DNA from 3 places in the Shewanella sp. 10N.286.48.B5 genome. Region 1 is predicted to be linked to each of the others. Evidence: predicted binding sites of a transcription regulator. Region 1 holds the regulator's gene; each other region holds the start of a gene.
What was found. The regulator LexA, encoded in region 1, represses DNA repair genes until DNA is damaged. The targets are predictions, from matches to a motif close to TACTGTATNNNNATACAGTA.
Positions count from the first base shown of each region.

Region 2: a site for LexA is predicted at 1,508-1,527, ahead of recN (DNA repair protein RecN). Genes of this name have one in related genera too.
Region 3: a site for LexA is predicted at 2,683-2,702, ahead of dinG (ATP-dependent DNA helicase DinG). Genes of this name have one in related genera too.

Region 1 is NZ_MCVG02000004.1:170,311-174,607, forward strand. It holds gene plsB (glycerol-3-phosphate 1-O-acyltransferase PlsB) at 1-1,547, opposite strand, end outside; gene lexA (transcriptional repressor LexA) at 1,926-2,543, shown strand; gene BCU57_RS19705 (cell division inhibitor SulA) at 2,540-3,046, shown strand; gene coxB (cytochrome c oxidase subunit II) at 3,478-4,297, shown strand, end outside.
Region 2 is NZ_MCVG02000001.1:235,331-239,627, reverse strand. It holds gene BCU57_RS01045 (YjaG family protein) at 1-152, shown strand, start outside; gene BCU57_RS01040 (AEC family transporter) at 478-1,443, shown strand; gene recN (DNA repair protein RecN) at 1,558-3,216, shown strand; gene BCU57_RS01030 (phosphatidylglycerophosphatase A) at 3,326-3,817, opposite strand; gene thiL (thiamine-phosphate kinase) at 3,817-4,297, opposite strand, start outside.
Region 3 is NZ_MCVG02000001.1:848,498-852,794, forward strand. It holds gene BCU57_RS03685 (TSUP family transporter) at 1-548, opposite strand, end outside; gene dinG (ATP-dependent DNA helicase DinG) at 557-2,632, opposite strand; gene BCU57_RS03695 (DNA polymerase II) at 2,741-4,297, shown strand, end outside.

The DNA.
Region 1 (4,297 bases):
ATCACTTTATTGGCCAATACATTTACTGCTGGCGTTAACCATGATGGCTTTTGATCCGGATCTTGAGCAATTTCTTCACGCCAATTTGGCGATTGTTGATTTAAAAATTGCTGCACATTGATTGGCTCGCCAAAGTTAACGTAACCTTGGCCAAAGTTGCCTAATTTACGCAGCGCACCAAAGACCTGCCACACTGATTCTTTTTGCTTTTTCTTACCGCTTAACTCTTTATGATAGGTGGACACTTCCATCACATGATCATAACCAAGATAAACTGGCACTAAGGTTACTGGGCGTTCAATGCCCCGCAGTACACAGTTAACTGTCATCGCTAACATGCCGGTCTTAGGCGCTAATAAACGACCGGTACGAGAACGACCACCTTCGGTGAAGTATTCAACCGAATAGCCTTTAGCAAATAACTGATCTAAATACTCACGAAACACTGCGGTATAAAGTTTATTACCGTTAAAGCTACGACGAATAAAGAAAGCACCACCACGGCGGAACATAGGGCCTGCTGGCCAAAAGTTTAAATTAATACCGGCGGCAATATGCGGCGGCACCATGCCTTGGTAATACAAAATATACGACAGCAGTAGGTAATCCATGTGGCTACGATGGCAAGGCACATAGACAATTTCATGACCATCATGATGCAGCTTACGCACTTTTTCAGCGCTTTTAATGCTAATACCGCTGTATAACTTATTCCACAACCAAGTAAGAAAGCGCTCAGCAATACGCACTAAGCTGTCTGAGTAATCCGCTGCAATTTCATCTAAATACTGAATAGCTTTTTCGCGGGCTTTGTCTTCAGGAATTTTTTTATTAAGCGCTTCTTCTTTTATCGCTTGAGCAATGGCATCAGACTTTAATAATGAGTTGAACATTGCCTGACGATTTGGCAGTTGTGGGCCTGTCATCACTTTACGTTGGCGTCTAAAGTGCACTCGCGCCACACGGATAAGTTTATGCGCAATACTGACATCAGTGCCGTGTTCATCAGCCATATAACGTAGCGACATAGCATTTGAAAATTGAATAAAGCTATGGCGACCTAAGAACAAAATCATCAACCATTTACGTAACCAGGTCGGGTTTTCACGCTCAAATACGGCTGCGGTCATGGTGTCATCTTCTTTACCAGGGATACGTCCCCAATACAGACTCACTGGCACCAATTGAATATCAAGTTGATCATTTTTTTTATGTAAGGCTAATAAGCTGGTGAAGTTATCAACAAATTTTTCGCCACTTAAACGCTTGCCAAATAGAGGCTTACGACCTTCAATACACACAATTCTAGGGGTATTTAAGCCATCAACGTCTAGTCGCTCATAAGGGCTCGGTAAGCCATATTTGGCGGTCACTTCATTTAATGCCGCAATATCACTGAGTGATTCTGTCTTCATCACATAGACCACTGGTTTATCTGGGTCTAAGTTCAGATCGGCAAAGGGATCTTCAGGCACAACAACCGTGTGCACCATCAGTTTTTGAATCCAACGTAATGATTTTGCTATGATTGAGTCAGGTTTTAACATGAGTGTTCGCATATTCAACATCAATTAATTGGCCATAGAATACCAGATAATGGTTCAGTTTCACTAACAAGGGTCTATACAGAGAATATTTGTTCAGTAAAAATAGCCATATCCGAATAACAACCAACCTATTTTCAATCAACACTACTGTATAAATATACTGTTTAAACAAACGATGTGAGAAATAGCCAATTTCATCGGTTTAAAAAGCTGACTTACCTTCATTAACTAAATAATTAAATTACATATACTTAACCGTGCCCCCATATATAGCCAACAAGAATTAGATGATAATAGTTAAATTAATTTGGTTAATACTTGCGCGACCACCGATACTGTATATAATGACAGTCACTGTATAAAAAAACAGGAATCAATATGAGACCTTTAACGCCACGCCAAGCTGAAATATTAGAGCTAATTAAATGTAATATCGCCGAAACAGGTATGCCGCCAACTCGTGCAGAAATTGCAACTCGATTAGGCTTCAAAAGCGCCAATGCCGCTGAAGAACACTTAAAAGCACTGGCAAAAAAAGGCTGTATTGAAATTATTCCTGGTACCTCTCGCGGGATCCGCATGGTGCAGGTGGAGGAGGAAGTTGAAGCAGGCTTACCACTTATCGGCCAAGTTGCTGCAGGTGAACCTATCCTTGCTCAAGAGCATGTTGAACAGTATTTCCAAGTTGACCCAGAAATGTTTAAGCCCAATGCTAATTTCTTACTACGCGTTCGAGGCGACAGTATGAAAGACATTGGTATTTTAGAGGGCGACTTATTAGCAGTGCATAAAATGCAAACTGCCACCAATGGTCAAGTTGTAGTGGCACGTCTTGAAGACGATGTAACCGTGAAAAGATTTGAAAAGAAAGGCAATATTATTTATTTACATGCTGAAAATGCAGAATATGAGCCGATTAAAGTTGATTTAAGTTGCCAAAACCTAACGATTGAAGGGCTTGCTGTTGGCGTTATTCGTAATGGAGGTTGGTTATGAACACATTAATAGGCAATGCACCGCGTCACCCTGGATTATGGGTAGATATGGCATCTGATCCCTTACCCACTAAACAAGGGATTGAAACCAAGCGCACCCAAAACCAAGGCTTAACTGAATTGACTCAATTATGCAGTCAGTTAGCCATTTTAAGTCAGCAAGGCCGTTGGATTGTACTGATTAATCCGCCGCATATCGGTTATAAGCAAATTCTTGCTAATGCCAATGTTCGTATGGACAGAGTATTGTTAGTTCACACCAAAGATGAAGTCGAAACCCTGTGGGCGATGGAAAAAGCGCTCACTAACGGTACTTCAAGTGCAGTAATTACTTGGACACCACCATTAGATGCCCGCGACAATCGCCGCATTCAATTGGTTGCCAAAAATGCCTTAGCCCAAGGGCTTATCATTGAAGATGTAAATACTCACTTACCTGAAGGCGACCCATTAACGCAAACTTTAGCAGTACCGACTCGGGTAAACCTTACCTCGTTTCACTAGTAAAATATGACTAAAAAAGCCCTTCACTACGCTGAGGGGCTTTTTTTTTGCACTTTTTTCAGCAAATTAGATGATAAAGTGATCTTGATCAATATTTAATCTCCAAGTAATGTAGTTAACAAGGTAGTAACAATTTATCGTACTGCCGAGAATAAATGTCAAAAAGATACAAACGCTATTAAAAGATTGAGCTGGTACCGTGCGGTATAGAAAGCCTTGAATGTAAAGCGTCAAATATAATTGATAAGTTCAGTATTAGGTACAAGTGTGGCACCGTAACGTAATAACATAATTGAGTTTTCAAGCTCAAAGCCACCGTGTACTTTGAAATGATCAAACTTTTTCGGGTATGAAAAGTTTGCATAGAGCAGAGTATTACTGTGTGGCTTTTCTTTGTAATTGCAATTCGCAATTAGCAGAGGAGTAGTCTTGTGAAGCGATTGTTGTACGGATTAATGGTGGCGTTGCTTGCAACCCCACTCACAGCGGCAGAGATGCCCTTAAACATGACTCAAGGTGTAACAGAGATCAGTGGCCAGGTTTACGACCTGCATATGATTATTTTGTATATCTGTTGCGCCATTGGTGTCGTGGTCTTTGGGATCATGATTTATTCCATGATCTATCACAGAAAATCTAAGGGTGCAGTTGCAGCCGACTTTCATGACAGTACCAAGGTTGAAATAGCTTGGACAGTATTGCCATTTCTAATCCTAATTGGCATGGCAATCCCAGCAACAAAAACGCTGATTGCTATGGAAGATCCCAGCGATGCTGAACTGACAGTCAAAGTGACGGGCTCTCAATGGAAATGGCATTACAGCTATTTCAATGAAGATGTCGAGTTTTTCAGTTTATTATCTACCCCAGCAGACCAAATTACTGGCACCGCAGATAAAACCGACACCTATCTTTTAGAGGTCGATAAGCCGCTGGTTTTACCAATAAATCGTAAAGTACGTTTTTTAATGACCTCGGATGACGTTATCCACTCTTGGTGGGTACCAGCATTTGCCGTTAAAAAAGATGCAAATCCTGGTTTCATCAATGAAGCTTGGACTAAAATCGATAAAATAGGTACTTATCGAGGCCAATGTGCCGAACTATGCGGTAAAGATCATGGCTTTATGCCTATTGTTGTTGAAGCCGTTTCTGAAGCAGACTTTGACCAATGGCTAATCGACCAAAAGCAATTTGCTGTCGATGCTAAAGCCGCTGCACAAGCCTCACTGAGCCAAACCCTTAGCTATG
Region 2 (4,297 bases), on a different contig from region 1:
ATCCTGTAATGCAAGAAGAGAAGCACTTACAAGGAATGTTATTAGATGTGATTGAAGAAACAACAAAAATCACACCTGAATTCATTAAGGAATTACGCAAAGAAATCATTGATGCTGGCGTGTCTAATATCGGCATCAGTCTGCAGCAATGATACTTTTAAAGTAGCAATAGCACTCTTTAAGTAGCAATAGCACTCTTTAATAAGGGCCTGTCATCATGCCCTTATTAAAGATACCGCTAACAGATAGCTTTATACTCTAATGCCAACCTGATGGGCAACATTTACATCCTCCTTGTCGTATCAGATCTATGCAGTTTTTCTTATCTTAGTTTAATTTAAAAACTTAACTTATTTGAATAGCTTAGATTCATCTCATACCTTACCTTTATCTAATATCTTATTGGCGCCATTAAAGTAAGATATCCAACGCCCACATTATTGATATGTCATTCAAGGTCCTAAAAAGGAATCAAGCTTGCCTAGTATCCTAACCCCACTTATAGCTGTTTTTGGCATCATGGTTATTGGCTTTAGTGTCCAGAAACTTAAATTACTCCCCCAAGATAGTGACTCGGCGCTAAATAAATACGTCTACTATATCGCCTTCCCTGCTATTTTATTTATTGCACTGGCCGAAACTGACATTAACGATATTCTGCAATGGGGATTTATATTCGCCTTTGGCCTCGCTATGGCGGGCACATATTGTATTACAGTGATCATCTCAACCCTTGCAGACAATAAACAGCCCGCGCTAGCTGCAATTAGAGGCCTAAACACCAGTTTTGGTAATACCGCCTTTATTGGGTTCCCTTTAATGATGAGCTTGTATCCTGATAACAATCAAGCCATCGCCACCGCAGCCATTGCCAGTCTACTGTCCATTATCATGTTCGCATTTGCACTGGTGAGCATGGAACTTGCGGTGAATAAAACCCAACAACGTCATCCTATTATGATTATGCTCAACGCATTAATCACCAACCCCATTGTTATTGGTTGCGCCCTAGGGGTATTGGTATCAGCGCTCAAAATAAACCTACCTGACAGTATCAGCATGATGTTTCGGTTAATCGGAAACACCTCTAGCCCCTGCGCCTTATTTGCCATTGGCATGGTGTTAGCTAAAGCCATGCATCGCGGCGCAAAAGCTGGGCCTAAGAAACATAATATCGCCCTTGAAATGAGCTTGCTGAATAGTTTAAAACTCATTGTCCAGCCGTTACTTGCCTATGTTTTATTAAGCTATTTTAAGGTGGAGTCTGAGCTAGTTTTTATGGGCGTCATTCTGGCGGCACTGCCGACAGCAGCAAGTGTTTACTTACTGGCACAGCGTTACCAAATCTATGCCTTATCAAGTGCCAAGTGCATATTGATCAGCACTACAGCCACCTTTATTAGTTTGCCCATTATTGAAAAAATCTTAAGCGCCTTGGTTTAATCCTCGTATAAAAAATCAGCACCATTTTTTTATACAGTACTTTACTGTATATAAAAACAGTGTAAACTGTATGCAGATACAGTGGTTTGATGGTTATTCACACAAGGATTGATTATGCTGTGCCAATTAAGCATTAATAATTTCGCAATTGTACGTTTTCTAGAACTCGACTTTAAAGCTGGCATGACCAGCATTACTGGTGAGACCGGTGCTGGTAAATCCATTGCTATTGATGCCCTGGGCTTATGCCTTGGTAATCGCTCAGATGCCAATAGCGTTAGACCAGGTGCAACCAAAGCCGAAGTGAGTGCCCGCTTTAGCTTAGATGATGTGCCATTTGCTAAGCGCTGGCTAGAGGACAATGACCTTGATGTCGAAGACGAATGTATCTTAAGAAGAACAATTAATGCCGATGGCCGCTCACGTGCCTATATAAATGGTAATCCAGTTCCGTTAGCCCAGCTTAAATCTCTAGGGCAATTATTTGTCGGTATTCACGGCCAACACGCGCATCATGCAATGTTAAAAAGCGAGCATCAACTGACCCTTCTTGATAGCTACGCCAACCATAAATTATTGCTTGATGGGGTAAGCAAAAGCTATCAACGCTGTAAGTTAATCGAAAATGAACTGAAACAATTACAACAAAATCAGCAAGAGCGTATCGCCAGAAAACAGCTAGTGCAATATCAAGTTGAAGAGCTTGATGAGTTTGATCTTAAAGCCGGTGAATTTATTGAGATTGAGCAAGAGCATAAACGCCTTGCTAACGGCACAGAGTTAATTGATACCTGCCAATCCAGCCTGCAATTACTGTGTGATGACGATGAAGCCAATATTGAATCTTTACTTAATCGGGTCGTGGGCTTAGCTGAAAACCTAACTGAGTTTGACCCACAACTAAGTAATATTGCTCAAATGCTCAATGAAGCGTTAATTCAAGTGCAGGAAAGCAGCAGCGAAGTTCAGGACTATTTAAGCCGAATAGAACTCGATCCTGAACACTTTGCTTACCTTGAGCAGCGCATTTCAAAGGCGATGCAATTATCAAGAAAACACCATGTGAGCTCTGAGCAACTGTTTGAGCATCACCAAGCTTTAAAAGCTGAACTTAGCGAGCTTAATAACGATGCCACAAGGCTTGATGAAATTCAGCAGCAAGTAGATGAAAGCAAAAAAGCTTACGTAATTAGCGCCCAAAAACTCAGCCATAGCCGTAACCGCTATGCTAAAGAGCTTAATAAGTTAGTCACCCAATCGATTCAAGAGTTAAATATGCCCAAAGGCAGATTCTGCATTGAGGTGAATTTTAACCCAGAACTACAATCAGTTTCTGGTTGTGATCAAGTTGAATTCTTGGTTACCACCAACCCCGGTCAACCGATGCAGCCCATTGCCAAAGTAGCTTCTGGTGGCGAATTGTCACGTATTGGGCTTGGTATTCAGGTTATCACCGCTAAAAAGGTATCAACACCAACCTTGATATTCGATGAAGTGGATGTAGGTATTTCAGGACCTACTGCAGCAGTTGTGGGAAGAATGCTACGCAGCTTAGGTCAATCAACTCAGGTGCTCTGTGTGACGCATTTACCGCAAGTTGCAGGTAATGGTCACCAACATATGCTAGTGAATAAATTCACCAAAAGTGGCGGCACTGAGACGAATATGAAGTCATTGGATAAACAAGAGCGAGTCAATGAGCTAGCAAGACTACTCGCGGGTGATGTGATAACTGAAAATACCTTAGCGAATGCTAGAGAGCTATTGCAATAATCTTGCAGCTTTAAGCATCATCCATTAATCATCGCCCATTAAAAAGCCCACTATGAAGTGGGCTTAACGTTTAATGGGATTAGCTTTAAAGAGATTAAAGTATCATTGGTTAAATATAATAAGCCAACAACTGTAAACAAATTAACGAGAAAATCCCCGCTAATACATCATCAATCATGATCCCAAAACCGCCATGCACTTTAGCGTCGAGCCAACGAATTGGCCACGGTTTTAAAATATCGAAAAAACGAAATAACGCAAAACCAACCACTAACCAAATTACCCCAGCAGGGGCGGCAATCATGGTGATCATTAAGCCTGCGACTTCATCCCACACAATTGCGCCATGATCATGAACGCCCATATCTTTAGCGGCTTTATCACAAATATAAATACCAACAAGGCAGCTAATTAGCGTGATAAAAATAAAAGCCGATAGGCTTAAAAAGCTCATCAAGTACACAATCGGCACTGCGGCAAGGGTACCAAAGGTGCCCGGGGCTTTGGCGGCTAAACCACTGCCAAAACCTAATGCTAAAAAGTGTACAGGGTTTGTTAAGGTTAATTTCTTAACGGCTGGATCGGTTGAAATAAACTTCATTAGAAATGCTCAAAACTATTTTTTTCTAGCTCAAAAGGTTTGCCATCAGCCACTAAGCGTAACTTTTCGCCGGCACAAATTTGACCTACTTTAATAAATTTAACCCCAGCGTGGATCAGTGCAATATCCAAAGCGCCACGTTGAGATTCTGGTACAGTAAACATCAACTCATAATCTTCGCCACCAGTTAACGCATAACTAGTTGCTTCATTAGGGCTCAATGATGCTTGTAATGATTCCGATAGCGGTAATTCATTCACATCAATAATCGCACCCACATTAGATGCCTTTAAAACGTGCTGAATATCAGAAAATAAACCGTCAGATAAATCAATGGCACTGGTTGCTAAAGAGCGTAGCGCTTGACCCGCTAGTATTCTAGGCGTTGGATGATAGTGACGGTTAATTAAAAATTCTTTATGTTGATGTGCGACTTCTTTTTTGCCCAACAGGATATCAAGCCCAAGGGCAGAGTCACCC
Region 3 (4,297 bases), on a different contig from region 1:
AAGGCGCAGCTGTTTAATAATGGCAGCTTATGCAGCCTGATGCTGGATACTGTCCAAAATGCGCCAATACCGGGGCCTGCAAAACCATCATAAGCACCTAAGGTCATTCCTTGCACTATTTGTTTGTTTTGAGATGGCAACCCGGTGGGTTGATTGATGATAGTTTCGCCCATCGCTTTGGGACTTATAAGGGTGTAGATTGCAATCCCGATAATGATCAGCGGTAAGATTTTTTCGAGCCAAGCAGCATCAATAAAATAAACTAAAAAACTGCCGATGATGGCACCTATAAAGGTCGTCAAAAATGCAGCCCGCCAGAAGGAAGGTTTAATGAGTTGTTGTTTGTAGTAGGTATAACCTGCAGTAATAGAGCCGAAACAGGCTGCGAGCTTATTGGTACCCAATGCTAAATGGGGTGGAACTCCCATTGTTAGCAGTGCAGGGATAGAAAGCAAACCGCCACCGCCAACAACGGCATCTATAAAACCTGCAACAACACCAATTATCGCCAGAATGACCCAATGACTAGGGTCTAACAAAAATTCCAAAAAAATACCTATTCAATAACTTTACGAAATGGCGGTAGGGCATCGAGTAACGATTTACCGTAACGCTTGGTAATTAGGCGGCGGTCTAAAATAGTCACTCGGCCATAATCGTCTTCTTTGCGCAGTAATCTACCACAACTTTGGATTAATTTACGTGACGCATCTGGAATGGTTAATTGTAGGAAAGGGTTGCCACCTTTGCTTTTTATATATTCCGCATGTGCTTGTTCAACTGGTGATGTCGGCACTGCAAAGGGCAGTTTGGTGACAATCAGGTTGGTAAGGTAATCCCCAGGTAAATCTAATCCTTCTGAAAAACTGCCTGTGCCAAAGATAATACTGGCTTTTCCGGCATCACAACGGGCTTTATGTTGAGTTAGCACCTGTTGTCTTGGCATAGTTCCTTGAACAAATAACTGCTCTTTAGGCATTTTACCAATAATTTGATCTGTCACCTTTTCCATTTGCCAATAAGAGGCAAACAGCACCAATGTTGCCATTTCATCTTCAACTAATGCCAATATCTGCTCTGCAAGCTCATCGGTAAAGGCTTCATCTGTAGGCTCATTCTTCATTTGAGGAATAAATAATGTGGCATTATTTTGATAATCAAATGGCGATAGTAACGCCAAAAAGCGGCTGCCATCATTTAATGATAACCCGACTTGATGGGCAAAATGATTAAAATTATTCAGCGCCCGCAGTGTTGCGCTGCACAATACAACACCTGCGGCTTTTTGCCACAGCATAGATTCGAGCATGAAACCCACTTCAATAGGAGACGCACAAAATAAATAATCCTGTTGTTTACCTGTGATCAGTTCAGCCCAGCGCGCCATGGGCGCACCTTTTTTTGAGTCTTCTTTAGCGAGCATTTTCCATAATTTATGCAAGTTTTCTAAACGCTGGGAAATAAAGCCTGCTTCTGAAAGCACTGTTTCTGATTGATGTTTAGGTAACTCACCATCTTTTATCGCTTCACTTAAAACGGTTTGAATTTTATTAAATTGCTTTAATGCAGAATTCGATGCTGAAGCTAAGTTTTCGGCCTGTATGAGTAATGACTCTGGTAATTTGCCATTTTCAAATCTTAAACGGGTTTCTGGGTTGGCAAAGAGCTGCGGCTGGGTATCACAAAAATGTGCCACTTGATTAAGCTGGCTAACCAGCTCATTAATGTGATCTAGCATCGCTTGCACTGGTGCAATAATATGAGTGGTTTTTAATTGGTTTTGTAATTTAGAGCAGGTTTTACCTGCCTTTTCTAGCCAATCAGCTGTGCCGCGAAGACTTGCTTGGGCGCTGGAGAAATCTCTGGCAACTGTTGGCAGATGATGCGCCTCATCGATGACATAAAACATCTCTTCAGGCTCTGGTAAAATAACGCCGCCGCCCAGTTCTAAGTCGGCAAATAACAAACTGTGGTTAACAATGAGTACGTCCCAGGTTTCGACATCTTCACGGGCTTTATGAAAAGGGCAGTTATGATGATTGGATAACTGACGATGGCAGCTGTGTTTATCACAGCATATTTGCTGCCATAAAAAGTCAGGAACAGGTTGCTCTAAAGTGTCGATTTCACCGTTCCACTTTTTATCTTGGTAATCTTTATGGATTTTTTTGAGTTGGTCAATCTGGCTTTGATCAGGCTTTGTCTGCCACATCGCCATTTGTGAGGTGTCTTCGGGGCCAATCATGGCTTCAAGCTTTGCTAAGCAAACATAGCGCTGACGGCCTTTGACTAAACCAAATTTAAAGTCTACCCCAGACTGTTGCAAAAAGAAGGGTAAATCTTTATGCAGTAATTGCTCTTGTAATGCTACGGTTGCCGTTGCTATACAGACTTTTTTCTTGCTGGCAATGGCTAACGGAATCGTGCCAAGAATATAGGATAAGGATTTACCAATACCGGTGCCGGCTTCACAAACCATAATGCGACGGTGTTTGTCATATTCACCGGCCAGTGTTTTAGATATTTCAGCCACCATATAGTTTTGCTCACGGCGAGAGCGAAAATTTGGCATTGCCGCCGCGATATCTTTATAGATAGTGCGGATCTGACTTTTGACTTTATCCGTTAACATGAGTGACCTATTCGCATTCTTTGCTTACTGTTTATGTGTTCGCTGTTATATGCTGTACATAATAACAGTGAATTGAACTGCACGAAATATTTAATCGAGCCAAAAACTATGACAGTAAGCGTAAATAAGGTGACTTCTATCAAAGGGCGAGTGTTGACGCGGCATTCAGCTTTTCGTGATGGTCGACTTATATTGCAATATTATTTAAAAACGAGATCTGGCCCTGTGCTGATAGAAGTGGACGGGGCTGAAGTAGTGTGTTTTTGCCGTCAAATAGATATACCAAAACTCGCAGGACATATTCATCAAGGTTGCAGAATCGAAACTATCGCGCTTAAAAACTTTAATCACCAAGCTATCGCCTGTATTTATTTAAAGTCAGCCAGTGTACAAAGGCTGTTATTGCGGATTGCCAATGATATGGGGATTGAGATTTATGAGGCAGATATTAGGGCAGAGCAGCGATATTTGATAGAACGCTTTATTGCCTTTGATGTTGAGTTTATCGGGCAATCTAGTTTAGAGGCTGATTTATGTAACAGTCAGAATACCAGCTTAAGTCAATTGCCGGTGTACCAAGCTGTAAAAGCAAGAAAAAGCGATAATGACATCTCGCTTTCTATGATTTCGTTGGATTTCGAATGTAGCCCTAGCGGCGAGTTATATTCAGTTGGCTTATATGGGCAAGATTATCAATTAGTCATTATGGTGGGACAGCCTCAAGAGTCAGAGCACTATATTCAGTGGGTGGTTACCGAAGTTGAGCTTATTAAGCGATTAATTGTTTGGTTTGCCGAATATGATCCTGATGTCATTATTGGCTGGGCGGTCGTCACTTTTGATTTGTCACTATTGTATAAACGTTGTCAGTTACATTCGATACCGTTAACCATTGGTCGTGGGGCGACGGTATTAAGCTGGAAGGTTGAAGATAAGCATCGCCCTGAAACCTTATCTTTACCGGGGCGAGTGGTGCTAGATGGCATCGATTGGATTAAAGCGGCATTCTATCATTTTGAACGCTATTCATTAGAGCACGTATCGCAACAATTACTAAATGAAGGCAAGGCTATTGACCATGTTGATAATCGCAGCCAAGAAATCTGTCATTTGTTTGCCCATGATAAAGTCGCATTGGCGTTTTATAATATTACCGATTGCCGCCTAGTATGGGATATTTTTGATAAAACCCAGTTGCTGGCTTTTGCCATTGAACGGGCCAAACTAACCGGCTTAGAATTTGGCCGCGTTGGCGCATCTGTTGCTGCTTTTAATAATTTATACCTACCGCACTTACATCGAAGCGGTTTTGTTGCCCCTGCTCACCCAGCTAGTGATGGACTTGAATCTCCTGGTGGCTATGTGATGGATTCTATCCCGGGTTTTTACAAAGATGTTTTAGTGTTGGACTTTAAAAGCCTTTATCCATCAATTATTAGAACGTTTTTGATTGATCCCAAAGGCTTGGTGGTGGGCGAACAGCAGCCTGACGAAGTGACTGTGCCGGGTTTTCTCAATGCAAGATTTAGCAGAGACAACCCCATATTGCCAGAGCTAATAGCAACACTCGCGCAGCAGCGTGAGCAAGCCAAACAACTTAACAACCAACCTCTGTCCCAAGCCATTAAAATAATCATGAACTCTTTATATGGCGTATTGGGCTCT